Pyrodictium delaneyi: one gene and its partner. The protein of the gene in region 2 binds, or shares a complex with, the protein of the main gene of each other region. Links are inferred from orthologs where the notes say so. Each region holds a gene or a part of one and is shown on either strand. Other genes may lie near its edges.

Region 1 (7,006 bases), 880 kb from region 2 along the record:
ACCATCGTATTTCCTCCAGAGACGTAGAGGACTAGCGGGTCTTTGAGCCCTGTAGCAAGTCTCCCTATCTCTATGTGGGCTAGTGCATGGTTTACCGGCACAAGTGGTTTCGAGTAGTATGCGGCAAGCCCACGGGCTATCGTAGCGCCTACTCGGAGCGCCGGGCCGAGCCCTGGCCCAAGAGCTACGGCTATAGCGTCTATATCGCCTATACTGAGGCCTGCCTGTCGCAAAGCCTCGGAGAGGACTCTAGGTGCGACCCTGGCGTGGTGGCTAGCCGCCTCTCTAGGGTGTATACCACCCTTCTCTGGGCGGTATACGTCGCGGACATTAGCCAGAATGTAGGGCGGTCTTGTAGAGGCTATACCTACGCCAAAAGTGTGAGCCGTAGACTCGATGCCGAGAACATAGGTTTCGCGGCTCCAGTCTAGCCCGTGGTATAGCTTGCTGGGGTCACCCCTTAGCTTCTCTGACGAACTCTGTGTGGCCACATTTACCACAATGCCACCTCGGCACCGGCTTCTTGTGGAACGCCATGAAGCTGCCGCATCGTGGGCATATCTTGTTCTTTCGCTTTATTGTACCAGTGTTATAGTCGTACTCGTATAGCTTGTGCACGTAGAGCTTAAGCCCCTCCTTCGCCATACCGGCTCACCCCGCTACGACCATGTTATGGGAGGGTTTACTCTTCTTCCTCTTCCTCTGGCAGCTTGTTACGCTCTATAATGTACTTAGGCTCGAACTGTAGCGCACGCTCTGGAGTGTCATATACGTGTATCTCGGCCTTTGTCCTCCCAACACCGTACTCGCTTAGGACCTTCCTGATGTAGAGCCTCTTGATGTCAACACCTAGAGCCTTGGAGAAGGCATAGCGGAGCTTCATGCGGCTCGGAGTAGGCTTACCCACGTGGAGTATTATTACGTCTAGCTCACGGCGCTTTATCAGCGGGTTATACCAGTCCTTTACCGCGTAGACCTCGTAGCCCTCGCCTAGGTCTACCTCAAGCTTTTTCCCATCCTTAGGTCTTAGTAGCTCAATCACATCCATAGGCGTACTTGGCTGAGACACTACCGCCACCTCGCAATACCCTCTACTATCTAGCCCCGTGCAGAGCAGCAGACCTCCCGGGTTTATTCTTTAGCCTTTTCCAGCGGCACATCACATGGTTGGAACATGCGCAGCAAGCTCCAGGCTAGCCTCTTAACATACCAGTCTACATGAACTAGTAGGACGCCACGCGAGGGCTGCCCATAAACCACTATAGAGTCCACATCGGCGTACAGGATGGCCGGTATGGCTAGTAGATCCTCCTCACCCTTGACCTGGATAGCAGTATAACGTCCCGAGCGGATACCGTCACGAATAGCGTTAAGCGCCTCTAAGGATATCGATGAACGTGGATTAGCTACATGGACCCGGCGATAGTCCCTTGGCAGTTCTGGGCACTCTACATTGTAGCGCATTTCCGTGCAATCGTATACAGCGAGTACCGGTCTTAAGCCTAGGCTTAGGGCGTCTCTCGTAACTCTATCACCTACAACTATTAGCCTAGCATACCTTAGCATTGACTCTACATAGTTAAGACTAGGAACTAGCATGCTGCGCGGCGCACGTGACGCGAGAAGAGGTCTAAGCTCCTCTGGCATACAGAAAATGGAGCCCAGCACACCCATGGTATAAAACACCCGAGAGCCTACCAAACTTTCAACTCCATATTGCTAGCCTATTACTACCTTACCGTACCTTTATTGCGTATCTTCCAGGCCGGTTTATCTCAAGCCTTTTTGCTATGAGCGACATCTCCGGGTTTATGACTACGAGTGTTCCCTCCCAATCTTCAGATATATCCGTAGAGCCACAAACTGGGCACCGAGTGGCCTCCCGCGGCACTAGGCTTTTGCACTTCCTACATGCTTTGAAGGGTGGTACTTTGACTCTCCTTGCAGACACGGTTACTTCGCCTCCATCATATTGTGTTAACATTATACGAGGCAGAGGTACTAAAGATACAGTGCGAATGGGTATGATTTTTCCTTGATAGTCTAGAGGGCTGCGAGACTCACGACAAGATCGAAAACATTGTTAACCAGGCTTATTACCTTTCAGCTGGACTCTTGCTTGGTTTTTTGGTACCACTCTGGCTTACCGAGATAGGGCTGTCTTAGTGTAAGCTGTATCCTCGGCCTCATTGTTGGCTCTGAAGGTATTGACACCGATACTACCCTTGCCCTTACAACATCACCGATCTCTACTATACGCCTACTACGCTCTCCTATGAGCGCTCTACGCTGAGGATCAAACACTACACGATCATCCATGAGCTGTGTCACATGTGCAAAGCCCTCAACAGGGCCAAGGTTTACCCATAATCCGTATTGCTGCGCGTTAACCACTATACCTTCAACGACCTCCTTCACTTGAGGCCTAAACGCAAGTACACTATACTCGGATTCGTGATAAGTAGCGCCATCGCCGGGTATTATCCGCCCCTCCTCTTTAACCTTGACATCGAATATAGCCACTATTATCCCCATATCAGGATGGACGTACCCAACATACTTCTCTGTGAGCACTTGCAGCGCAGCCTCTTCAAGAGGTTTGCCGAATAGACTCGGCGGTATCCGAACCGTGTCTCTAACCCGGTAAATCATGTACAAGTTGTCACCCTCGGGCGGCCTCAGCGTTGCTACACTACCCTTTAAGAGCGCCAAGCCCAAGCCTAGAAGCTGGGAAGTATTAAGTGTGACCGCCTCTCAGCTAATAACAGTATAGCAACATGTTTATTAACTATAGCTAAGCGCCTTCAAGCATTAGTCCATGTCGCGATCTACGGTAGTATATGTTAGGGAGACCCATCTCCCTTAGCCGTCGCCGTAGCTCGTTATCCGCTGTAGCTACAATAGCCTCTGGATCATTCACAACTATGGATATTATAGCATCATCTGTATTGTCCGCCTCAATATCCACTATTCGACACTTCTTCCTCTCTATTGCCTCTAGCGCTAGACGTGCTGCTCTTCTACGGTGTATCGAGCTAGCCCTCTCTGCGAGCCTCCTGAGCTCCTCCACAACCTGGCTTGGAATGATACACTCGGGACTAGATAGAAGGAGCGACGCGCTTTCCTCAAAAACATCCACACCGTCGTAGAGGAGCATAAGGATGCTTGTGTCGTAGACTACGCGTTTTAGCCTTTTACTATACCCCATCCAACCAGCCTCCAGCGTCCTAGAACCTGCCTCGATATCGCTACCCGGGCACCCTCCCAGGCTGCTACTGGCCGGCGGAGCTTCACCTCTATCTCATCCTTGCCTAGACTAGTCACTACACCAAGAGTAATTGCTGTACCCACTGTTAGCATTACTATCTCTCTCTGCCGTAGAGGTGGCACCTTGACGAGCTCGCGAGCACCTACTACACGCTCGAGCATATAGTATTCTAGCCTTATAGTATCGCGTACCGGTGGTAGGTGACCCGGCTTACCCAGTATGTTACCTACAAGATTGTCAGCCTTAGCTACTGCAGGGTCTAGCTTCGTGCCCACAGCCACAAGCCCGCCTGGCCTTGCTTCATCCACCTCTAGATTGCCGAACCGTAGACTTGTAACCTCTGTGACGAGGGGCTCGTAGCGTACACGACCACGCTCTTCGACACGCACACCTGGCACAATCTCTATCTCATCACCGACGCGCAGAACACCTTGTATGAGCGAGCCGCCTACCACGCCCCCTCGTAGTTCCTCGACCGGTGTACCCGGCTTGTTTACGTCGAAGCTTCTAGCTATGAACATTAGCGGTGGCTTTGCCGGATCACGCTGCGGTGTAGGCATGAGGTGCTCCATAGCCATTAACACTACATCTACATTGACGCGGTGTAGAGCGCTTACGGGTATTATGGGCGCGTTTTCGGCGAATGTACCCTTTACAAACTCTTTTATCTCCTGGTAGCTCTCTCGGGCCCTTTCCGGTGTGACTACATCAACCTTATTCTGTACTATGACTAGCTTGTGCACCCCAACTATGTCAAGCGCCATTAGGTGCTCATAGGTCTGAGGCTGTGGACACTTCTCGTTTGCAGCTATGACTAGCAATGCACCATCCATTAGGGCTGCACCAGATAGCATTGTAGCCATTAGTATCTCGTGGCCAGGAGCATCGACATAGGACACCTTGCGGAGCAGCTTAGGGACAGAACCCTCAGGGCATAGCTCGGGGAAGGGCTGATAAGCTTCTGGCCCCTCAACGCCCTCACAATACCATATCTCGCCCTCAGCATAGCCTAGCTTGATAGTCATTCCTCTCTTTAGTTCTTCGCTATGCTTCGCCGTCCAGACGCCGGTGAGAGCTTGAACCAGCGTAGTCTTACCATGGTCTACATGGCCAGCCGTGCCTATGTTTACCTCTGGCTGCCGCCGCCGCTGTGCCTCAATCTCATCCATATCGAACTTCGCCAATACCACTACACCCCCACTCCTTAGTGGGCTGTACTAAGGGAATAAAGAAGGTAGGCTTGTCTCGCGGCCATGGAAGTTAGTGGAAAGATTCTATTAGATAACGGAAAACGAAGTAAGCCAGGACGGAGGCGTCCTTTAAAAACGCACTTCTCGACATGCATATGCAAACGTGTATGCCTCATTGCAAGAGGTCAAAGATTCTTGAGCTACTTCTTCTCTGGGTAGACTATTACTGTGTTTATCTGAACTATATCATGTGTTATCGTATTGCCGCGGACTGTCTTTCTTCTTCTCTCTCCCTTCTCGCGCGGATGGAAGCCCGGCGGGCCTGATAGAAGTACACGCTTCTTCACGGGACCTGGTATCGAGGGGAGCATTGGGAAGCCGCTGTTATCGCTGCCGCCTCTTATTTTGAGCTTGTAGCCTGAGAGTCCTACTATTTCGCCGTCAAAGGTGTCACCTATCTTTAGGCCTATTAGTTGATCTGCCTGGGGGCTTGCCACCGTTATCTGCCAGGCCTTGGCTCGGAATACCTCGCCCTCAGCCTCCTCCACACCTGCAGCATCTCCGAGCCACTCGAGGCTTACTCGGACTTCGTCCTCTGGTACTTCAGCGTCGGCTACGACTTTGCAGGTGTGTTTGATCTTCTTCTCCTCCTTCTTTATCCTCACGGTTATTATGTTGTGTACTGCTCCGAGCTTTTCTATTAACTTGGGGTTGGCTTTGCATACTGGCAGCTTGCGCTGGCTCTTCTCCTCCTCGCCATACTCTATGTTCTCGTCTCCCTTGATCTTGACCTTGGCTACGGGAGAGTCCGCCTTAGCCTCTGGGTCCGATATTACTATCTTGAACTCTGGCACTCTACCTTACACCTCCAGGGGGTTCATCCCCGGGCCCTTAGGCGGGCCCAGCATCCCTCCTAGCGGAGGGCCATGGCTTCCGGGAAGTCTGGCCCCCTTATTTAGTTCGTTGGAGACACGGTGCGCATCAATGAGCGAAGAGTATAGGGGCTATTACGTTATAGTGGGGTAGCTGTACGACTCGTAGCCTGGGTGACGCTACTTTGGCCGGAGAAGCGAGGGAGCAGTCAACCGGTAAACGGCTTAGACAGCCCATAGTAGTCGTACTAGGTCACGTAGACCATGGTAAGACTACGCTTCTCGACCGCATAAGGGGCACAGCTGTCACCGCTAAGGAGCCGGGGCTCATCACACAGCACGTCGGCGCTAGCGTTGTGCCAGCAAGCGTTATAGAGAAGCTAGCCGAGCCTCTGAAGAAGCTTATACCCTTCAAGCTGATTATCCCCGGACTACTCTTCATAGATACGCCGGGCCACGAGCTGTTCACCAATCTTCGGCGTCGTGGTGGCAGCGTCGCAGACTTTGCTATACTGGTCGTAGATATCAATGAGGGGTTCCAGCCCCAGACCTACGAGTCCATAGAGATACTTAAGCAGCGCCGTGTACCATTCATAGTAGCAGCAAACAAGATAGACAAGATCCCGGGCTGGAAGTCTAACCCGAACACACCGTTCATCGTATCCTACCGTAAGCAACCTCAGTGGGTGCAAGAGGAGTTAGAGAGGCGGCTATGGGACAACGTGATAGCCAAGCTCTATGAGGTGGGCTTCCAGGCTGATAGATTCGATCGCGTAAAAGACTTTACACGCACAGTAGCAGTCATACCTATTTCTGCTAAGACTGGCGAGGGTATAGCGGAGCTGCTTGCTGTACTAGCTGGTCTCGCTCAGAGGTATCTCCAGAATAGGCTCCGCTTCGCCGAGGGGCCCGCGAAGGGTGTCATACTAGAGCTGCGCGAGCAGCCAGGACTCGGCACTGCTGCTGACGTCATAATCTATGACGGTGTACTGAAGCGCGGAGACTTGATAGTAACAGGCGGGCTCGAGGGACCTGTTATAACACGTGTACGTGCCCTCCTCATGCCAAAGCCTCTCCAGGAGATACGTGTGGCAAAACGCGAGCTCGAGCCCGTCGACGAAGTATATGCCGCAGCTGGTGTACGTGTGGTAGCTCCGGACATCGAAAAGGCTGTAGCCGGTGCACCGATATATGTTGCTACGAGCGAGGAGGAAGCCAAGCAGCTGGCGGAGAAGATACGACGCGAGATAGAGGCTCTACGTATAAAGACCGAAGCCGAGGGTGTAGTCGTCAAGGCAGACACATTAGGCAGTCTCGAGGCTCTTGTGGAGGCGCTTCGTAGGAAGAATATACCGATACGCTATGCTGACGTAGGCCCTGTAGCTAAGCGTGATGTCATAGAGGCTGTAGCTAGCAAGGAGATTAACAAATTCTATGCCGTAATACTAGCGTTTAACGTGAAGGTGCTCCCCGAGGCGGAGGCTGAAGCAGAAAGGCATGAGATTAAGATATTCCGGCATAACGTTATCTACCAACTGCTCGAAGACTTCGAGAAGTGGTACCGCGAGCAGATAGAGGCGGAAAGGAGGAAGGAACTCGAGCAGTTGATACGGCCAGGCAAGATACGGATCATACCTGGATACGTGTTTAGACGCAGTAACCCGGCTATCGTGGGC
Region 2 (6,985 bases):
GTATAGGCGGAATTTTACTTCACGCCCAAGAGGGGTTCCGTAAACGTCGCTGAATCTTATTTCACGCTCAAGCCTGGCCTCTATTACTAGACGGTCTTCTGTAGCCTTCACCTCGAGCGACGAAGTATCGGCAGCTGCTAAATCGACGAGTACGGTGTAACGGTCAGGATAATCGTATACCGTGTAGAGGGGCCGTAGGCTACCGTCAGGCGACCAGCCGTAGTGCATTGACTCTTCTAGCTCGTATAGCATTCTATCTACTTCCTCCATTATCTTGCGTCGTAGCCTCTCCCACTCGCGGCGCAGTTCCTCATAGAGGGTCAACATGTTCACCCCACACGCCTACACATAGCCGCTTTAGGCGTACATTAGAGAGCTAGGTGTTCTCATCTCCGCCATGGCTTGCTTAGTCTGCTTCATTAGCCCTCGTAGCTTGATCCGTATCATCTCGGCTTGTTCTAACAGTTTCTTGACATCAACCTCTACTCCTACCAGCTTTGACACGACTGACAACACTTCCGCAGCTGCTTCAGGGTCGGGGAACTCTATGTAGGCGTCAGCTAATAGTACTAGGTTGGATACACGGCTGCGTATAGCCTGCTTTAGTATCAACGCGTACGGCCCCACGAGGTATCCGTTTGTGAAGCTCTCTATACCGAGCCCCTCTACTAGTTTCCGCGTTTTCTCGTCGCTTGCTATCCAGTAAATCCCGGGTTTCTCAAGGTTTATCCTGTTGGGCGACGCAATGCCTACTATCGATACTATGTAGTCTATACCCCTCTTCATTGCGTAGTCTACGAGCATTTTTGCCAGAGGGTACACCGCTTGGGGAGGAACTGGTGTCTCAGCAGAGACTGCCATAACATTGTCGCTAAGGTATATCCTTATAGGCGGCCTCACGACACCCTTAGAGATTACAGCCACAGGCGGCATCATAGAGAGTATGTCTATCCCCGCAACCTCTTTCATTCCGAGATTTTCTACAAGATGGCTCGAAGATATTACGCCGACAAGACCCGTGTCAGGTAAACCAAGCACCATAAAGCTCGGTTTTTTAAGCTCAAATTCCTCATACTCCATCAGCAAGAGTCCATCCAGTTCCTCCTCGTATATGGGCCTGACCAAGCCAGTATCACTCCCTTCACGCCTTATTCTTACTCAAACACGTGAGACGAGTGTAGGGATCCCTATACAGGCAAGAACTAAAGCCATGTATTTGTCTAGACCGGTTAACCGTAGTTATGCTTCACGCTAGGGCATAGCCATAGAACCACAAACTGTTCCCCTATCCCTATAGCTACTTCATCCTATAGAATGTCTAACGTGATGCCATAGTGTAAGCTATTCCACTTCGCTAAATTGCCATCCGTGAAAGCTCCTCAAGGACCTCGCGCAGAGACACATAGGCATCCCTAGTAGCTCTCACCCGTACACCCGCCCTTAGCAACGTGAAAGCCGCCCCAGCTAGACGTGGCGCCACCACGTAGGCAGGGGCTCCGGACGCCAGCGTTACTGCTGCAGCAGGTATACCGGCAAGAGCGGCTACTAAGCGTACTCTATCGCCGTTATTAACGTAGATACCTTCAATAGCCTCTTTGGTTGTATACGCTCCCTCAGCGAGATTCCTTATACTGTTTGCTAGCTCACGGTAGGCCCTCCCTCGCTCCTTAGCTATCCTAGCAGCTAGCTCTGCCTCGCTGTACATTGTATCCACCTCTTCACCTACCATATCCACTATATTCGTATGAGTCAGCCGGCTGCACTAAGCTGCCAGGGCTGATACTACTCGGGTATTACCCGGGCTGTCCGTGAAAGCCTCGCAGGCTGAACTTCTAGTAACCCGGCCCACGACACACACTTCACTACAATAGTCATGGTACATATCGTCGTACTAATAAATATCATGGTTCTCAAACACGTTTTAGGGGCGCCCCTAGAGGAGCCGCCCAGAGCTGCCGGGGGTAGACAGGGAGAGTTGACGGAGATCGTCATAACCACACAAGACGATGATGGAGCTGCATGGTATAGCAACGGAACTATATACATTAATGTACGTTGGCTCCAATTAGAGGATGAAGCCGAGTGGTTCATTGACGAAAGCTTTATCCATGAATATATAGAGCATGTTATAGGTCTTGGCCACGAGAACGCTGTATTCGTCGAAACGGTTCTCCGTGACTACCTGTACAGAGAATGGTACGGCGTTAACCCTACTTTGATACTCTACGGGGAAGACAGAGAGACTAATAGGGCATCTTTACAGCCTGTGCGTGAGGTACTCCAGCTACACGTATAACGGCCTCGGGATGAACAAGCCCCTCTCGGATGGCAGCATTCACTACGTTTTCCCCGACAAGGTTAAGCACCGTAGCTTCACGTGCCTTTGTCATAGCATAGCTTAGCGGCACTAATTCGCCACCATAGAATCTTTCGTTCACGTGGAGGACAAGCTTACCATCCACTAGCTTTACCCCTAGAAGGTCCCGGTCACACATAGCTACTATTTTCTCTCCCTGAGCCTCAATGATATTTATGTATACTAGGGGTTCACTTTCAGACTCCATAGGACCCTCCTGCACCCCTAGGTGTGCGTCTTAGCTAGAGGAGGTTAATTAGCCGCCACGTCCGCAGTGTAGCGTGGGGACGGAGAATTGAGCGAGGCTAGAGGAAGCGAGGCACTGAAGCTAATCTATGACTATGACTATCTTCTGCAGCGTCTCTACTCGCGACTACCAGCTAGGACCGCTAAAGCTTCACGATTCGAATTACCAAAGCTCATGGTAGAGAGGATAGGAACGAAGACTATGATTCGCAACTTTAAACAACTGTCAAGCGTCATGAGGAGGGAACCACGGCTAGTAATGAGGTATCTATTGAAGGAGCTAGGTACCAGCGGCAACTATGATGAGGAAAACGGTATACTGGTGATAAATGCCAAAGTATCGAGCACCACCTTAGGTAATCTCATACAAAGGTTCGTCAAGACCTACGTCATCTGCCCTACTTGCGGCGCACCCGACACAAAGCTCGAAAGAAGAGGAAAGGCGTGGATACTCATCTGCGAAGCGTGTGGCGCGGAGCAGCCAGTACCTCCACTCTAGCCTTTCCTCCATTCTGAAGCATGTTAACTTTATTTTCGCCTAGCTTAATTCCCTCTCAGCGACATACGTAGATAGTCTGGGTAGGTTCTCTTTGCCGGGGAAACTCGTTTTACTAGGACAGTACCCCCCTACTGTTGTTCTAGACCCTAGGCAGAGCCTTCTCGAAGCCCTTCTAGCTCTGGACCAGAGGGGTGTACGTCACGCAGTCGTAGTGGATGATGAGGGGCGGCTCCAGGGGATCCTATCCATAAGACGTATACTATCGTTTATACACCGCCGGGCTGTAAGCGGCAATGTATACCAGGGACTACAGGAGACAACCGTAGCTGACGTAATGTGGCGCAACCCACCGCGCGTAGTTGTGGGCGAGTTTGGTATAGACGATGTAGTGTATATACTTTCCAAGCTTAATGTTGGCGCTATAACTGTTGTTGACAAGGATGAGAGGGTACTGGGCATAATCTCCGAGAAACACATAACCGGAATAATGGCTCTAGTGGATATACATGTCGCTGTACACGAGGTCATGACTAAGCCTGCTCGCAGCCTCCGCGAAGGGGCAAAGCTCCGAGACGCCATAGAGTTAATGGCAGTACACCGCTACCGCCACATACCCATAGTAGATGACCATGATCGTGTTGTGGCACTTCTCACAGCCCGCGACGTCCTAGACTATATAGCTCTCGAAAACACTCTCAGCAAACTCAAAGAGGGGCTTGATAGCGAAGTGCTTGACACAGTCGTCACTCAAGTTGCCACCGGAGCTCCGGCCACTATAGACCCGGAGGCAGACGTGGGCAGAGCTCTTCGCTTGATGCGTAAGAGAGGAATAAGCGGCTTACCAGTTGTCGGTAGAGAGAAGATACTCGAAGGCATAATAACGGAGAGGGATATAGTAGTGAAGATGCCAAAGCTGGTAGGCACAGAGATCTTCTATGATTATGCACGCTCACGCCTATACGTAGCAAGGGTAATATCCTGACTTATATCCTCGTGAAGGTATACAATAACTAAATAATGTACCGTACTAAAAACTTCACTCGGTAAAGTTTGTATCTAACCAAACTATTGTTAGAAACGTTACACCTTCATGTATATAATACATAATGTAGTCACAAAGGATGCAGGCTAGAATCCTTAATCAACGCGGAGGTGCGGGAAAAGATCCACGTGGAGCTGGCCTCAGGCAAGGGTGGCGAGGATAGTGTATAGGAAGATACTCGCGAAGCTGCTACAACGTAATCTGTCAAAAGATAAGCTGCCCCGCCACATAGCCATAATACCTGATGGTAATCGCCGCTGGGCCCGTAGGAGAGGACTTAGCCCCATAGTCGGCCACGTACACGGTTATTACGTTGCAAAGAATACTCTCAATAGATTGTGGAGCCTCGGTATAGATAATGTTACCTTCTATGCGCTTTCTAGAGAGAATTGTCTCTACCGGCCGCGAGATGAGCTCGAGAACATCCACAAACTGCTTAGTCGCGCTATCGATGAGCTATGGCAAGATGAAAGAGTAGAAGACGGGTCTACAAGAGTGTTCATCGGCGGCGACCTCTCGCTCCTTCCCGGCTGGCTCGTCGAACGCATAGAAGAGATAAACACCGCTACGGCTAATAACAAACCCCGCACGCTGGCTATTGCTGTATGTTATAACGGGCGCTGGGAGGTTGAAGAGGCTGTCCGACGTAGCTGCAACGATAACGCCAAATTGAGGGACAGTATGCTGTTCGGCTGGCTTCCTGAGCCCGACCTACTTATAAGGACGGGAGGCGAGATGAGGCTAAGCGGCTTCCTCCTTTACCATATCGCGTACACCGAATTGTATTTCACTCGTCGTCTGTGGCCCGAGTTTGACGAGGCTGAGCTGTACCGGGCTCTTCTCTCTTTTCAGAGGCGGGAGCGGCGCTTCGGAAGATAGAGTGTTCTAGTATTCTCGCAAGCTGCCATACAACAGCTACTAGTATTACTGAGGCTACCGCATAGAGAGCAAAATTACTCGCTATGAGAGCCTGGATGAATTTCCCTAGACTCATCTCGTTCATCATGTCTAGCGCTGAGGCTATAGTGTCGAGCAATACTACTGCAACTATCACGGTAGCTATGGATACTAGCTCTCTTGTCAGTTTTAGGCTACCGGAGACAAACTTTGAAGCAGCATGACCTAGTATTGCAATACTAGCTGCAAAACCCAATAACCCAGTTACACCACGTAGCGTCTCAGCAAGATCTTGTGGCGATATACTCCCCATAGACTTCGCGTTCATGAGCTGCGTAATTGCCAGGCCGATGGCAAGTGCTGCTGAGAGACCAGCTGTAGCGTATGATACAAGTGTCACAGGAGTCTCTGTCAGAGCCTTCATTATTTTGTCTTCAAGATCAAAGCCCCGAACTATCATAGCCGCACCTGCTATCATGAAGACTAGAAGAAGGGCTTCACGAAGCATGTTCATCAGTGCTAGGGCTGAGAACATGACTAATATAACGCCGGGAACGCCTAGGAACATGCGGGAAAACCTGGGCTCCGTCAACACCTTTCGCAGATACTTGACGAAGAGCACGTATGTCTCCTCAACACCCCTTAGCTGCTTTATCACGAGCCGGTGGACACCATAGACGGGTACAAGCGACGCCACCATTGGAACTAAGAGTTCATCCTCTGACCCATCGGAGACAACTATTACTCCGTCTGGCTGATATTCCTCAACAAGCTTTTCGAGTTCTTGGCGTGCACGTATACTGGCTTCTGCTCCCCCAAGTTCACTGCCTGCTATTGCCGCTGGCTCCGCCTCGTAACCTTTACGCTTTAGTTCATCTGCCAGCCTTATTGCAGCGAAAAGAACGTTTGCATCGGAATCTTCAGGATCATAGAGTGCAAAACGTATAGCCGCGTCTAGTACGTGTTCACGGCCAAGTATAGGTGTAGCTATACCTGCACGGCCTAGGTCGTTATCTAGGTCAACTGCCAGTACTAGCAGTCTCTTCTTCTCCTTCATTACCCTCTTCCTCTAGTTCGTCTAACTGCGTTGCGTATAGCAGTCTCAGCTCTTCCAGTGTAAGCGGTTCGCCGCGTTTAAGCTTCTCTTCTACCTGGCGCTTCTTCTCAGCATAGATTTGTAGCATCTTCTCGCGTTCTCTGCCAGTGTATATGCTCTTCAGCTGCTCGCTTAGCTGTCGAAGCTCCTGCACCTTAGTGTTTATCTCCTCACGAAGCCTATCTATCTCTGCACTCATCTCCTCTATCTTTTTCGCAAGCTCGTCTATCCTTGGACTGAGAGAATCGAGTTCTTGACGGAGCGAGTTGATACGCTCGTCTATGCGGGATATACGTTCACTACGAGCACGTATTTCCTCGCCGTAGCTGCGTAGCTGTAGGCGGAGTCCCATAAGCTCGGCACGTCTCTCGGCGAGTTCCTGGAGAAGTTGCCTCGCCTCCAGGGTCTTTTGGAGGAGCGCCTCGAGCCTGGTTATTTCGTCAATGATCTCTTTCTCCTGCTGTGGGGTAAGTATCTGTGTCTGCTGCCGCCACTCAAGCTCCTCTATACGGCGACGAATAGCATTTATACTTCGACGTGCAAGGGGCCTCAACTCCGCCGCTATACGCTTTTGCTGCTCAAGTTCATTTACTAAGTTACGCAACTTTTCTAGAAGTTCACGGCGTTTCTGCCTTAGGCCGCGGACCTCCTCGACCAACTGACGGCGCTTCTCCCTAAGCTGACGTATCTGCTCACGAAGTTGCTTTGCACGCTCTATCAATTGCCGTCTTTCTTGTCTAAGGCCGCGGACCTCCTCAATGAGGCTGTAGCGTTTCTCCTTTAGCTGCTTAATTTCCTCGCGCAGAGCTGTTATTTTGTCAAGTATCTCCTTCTCCGAAGCTTCAATGA

What was found.
Region 1: the proteins of Pyrde_RS04985 (region 2) and Pyrde_RS00615 are in contact, whole or in part, in a crystal structure (PDB 2QMU), measured with the Saccharolobus solfataricus proteins. The link is inferred for Pyrodictium delaneyi from one-to-one orthologs. Residues at the interface, in WP_231918336.1 of Saccharolobus solfataricus: Met1, Leu2, Arg4, Leu5, Tyr6, Lys8, Leu9, Pro10, Ile106, Lys108, Lys109, Glu110, Lys111; in WP_009988771.1 of Saccharolobus solfataricus: Trp33, Pro65, Glu66, Gln148, Val151, Asp152, Val154, Ser155, Lys156, Ala159, Leu160, Tyr163, Arg164, Lys167, Ile180, Ile181, Pro182, Val183, Ser184, Leu186, His187, Ile189, Asn190, Asp192, Ser193.

What each region holds. Positions count from the first base shown.
Region 1 is NZ_CP013011.1:94,783-101,788, reverse strand. What follows is about bases 2,313-5,271. They hold Pyrde_RS00615 (translation initiation factor IF-2 subunit gamma), read right to left. Parts: upstream 4,438-5,271; coding sequence 3,187-4,437; downstream 2,313-3,186. Other genes in these bases: Pyrde_RS00610 (30S ribosomal protein S6e), read right to left, coding at 4,659-5,271; Pyrde_RS00620 (PIN domain-containing protein), read right to left, coding at 2,795-3,208; Pyrde_RS00625 (DNA-directed RNA polymerase), read right to left, coding at 2,313-2,712. Also shown: KEOPS complex N(6)-L-threonylcarbamoyladenine synthase Kae1, read right to left, coding at 1-500; Pyrde_RS00645 (30S ribosomal protein S27ae), read right to left, coding at 454-645; Pyrde_RS00640 (30S ribosomal protein S24e), read right to left, coding at 683-1,069; Pyrde_RS00635 (GTP-dependent dephospho-CoA kinase family protein), read right to left, coding at 1,132-1,674; transcription elongation factor subunit Spt4, read right to left, coding at 1,736-1,951; more of Pyrde_RS00625, read right to left, coding at 2,104-2,312; more of Pyrde_RS00610, read right to left, coding at 5,272-5,312; infB (translation initiation factor IF-2), read left to right, coding at 5,516-7,006. UniProt on the Methanocaldococcus jannaschii protein: eIF-2 functions in the early steps of protein synthesis by forming a ternary complex with GTP and initiator tRNA.
Region 2 is NZ_CP013011.1:979,901-986,885, forward strand. Bases 1,439-4,376 are described here. They hold Pyrde_RS04985 (translation initiation factor IF-2 subunit beta), read left to right. Parts: upstream 1,439-2,651; coding sequence 2,652-3,101; downstream 3,102-4,376. Other genes in these bases: Pyrde_RS04970 (hypothetical protein), read right to left, coding at 1,439-1,705; Pyrde_RS04975 (hypothetical protein), read left to right, coding at 1,976-2,296; Pyrde_RS04980 (DUF424 domain-containing protein), read right to left, coding at 2,244-2,564; Pyrde_RS04990 (CBS domain-containing protein), read left to right, coding at 3,193-4,083; uppS (polyprenyl diphosphate synthase), read left to right, coding at 4,306-4,376. In the rest of the region: Pyrde_RS04960 (Hsp20/alpha crystallin family protein), read right to left, coding at 1-324; Pyrde_RS04965 (proteasome assembly chaperone family protein), read right to left, coding at 358-1,125; more of Pyrde_RS04970, read right to left, coding at 1,355-1,438; more of uppS, read left to right, coding at 4,377-5,022; Pyrde_RS05000 (DUF373 family protein), read right to left, coding at 4,931-6,097; Pyrde_RS05005 (coiled-coil protein), read right to left, coding at 6,060-6,985. UniProt on the Methanocaldococcus jannaschii protein: eIF-2 functions in the early steps of protein synthesis by forming a ternary complex with GTP and initiator tRNA.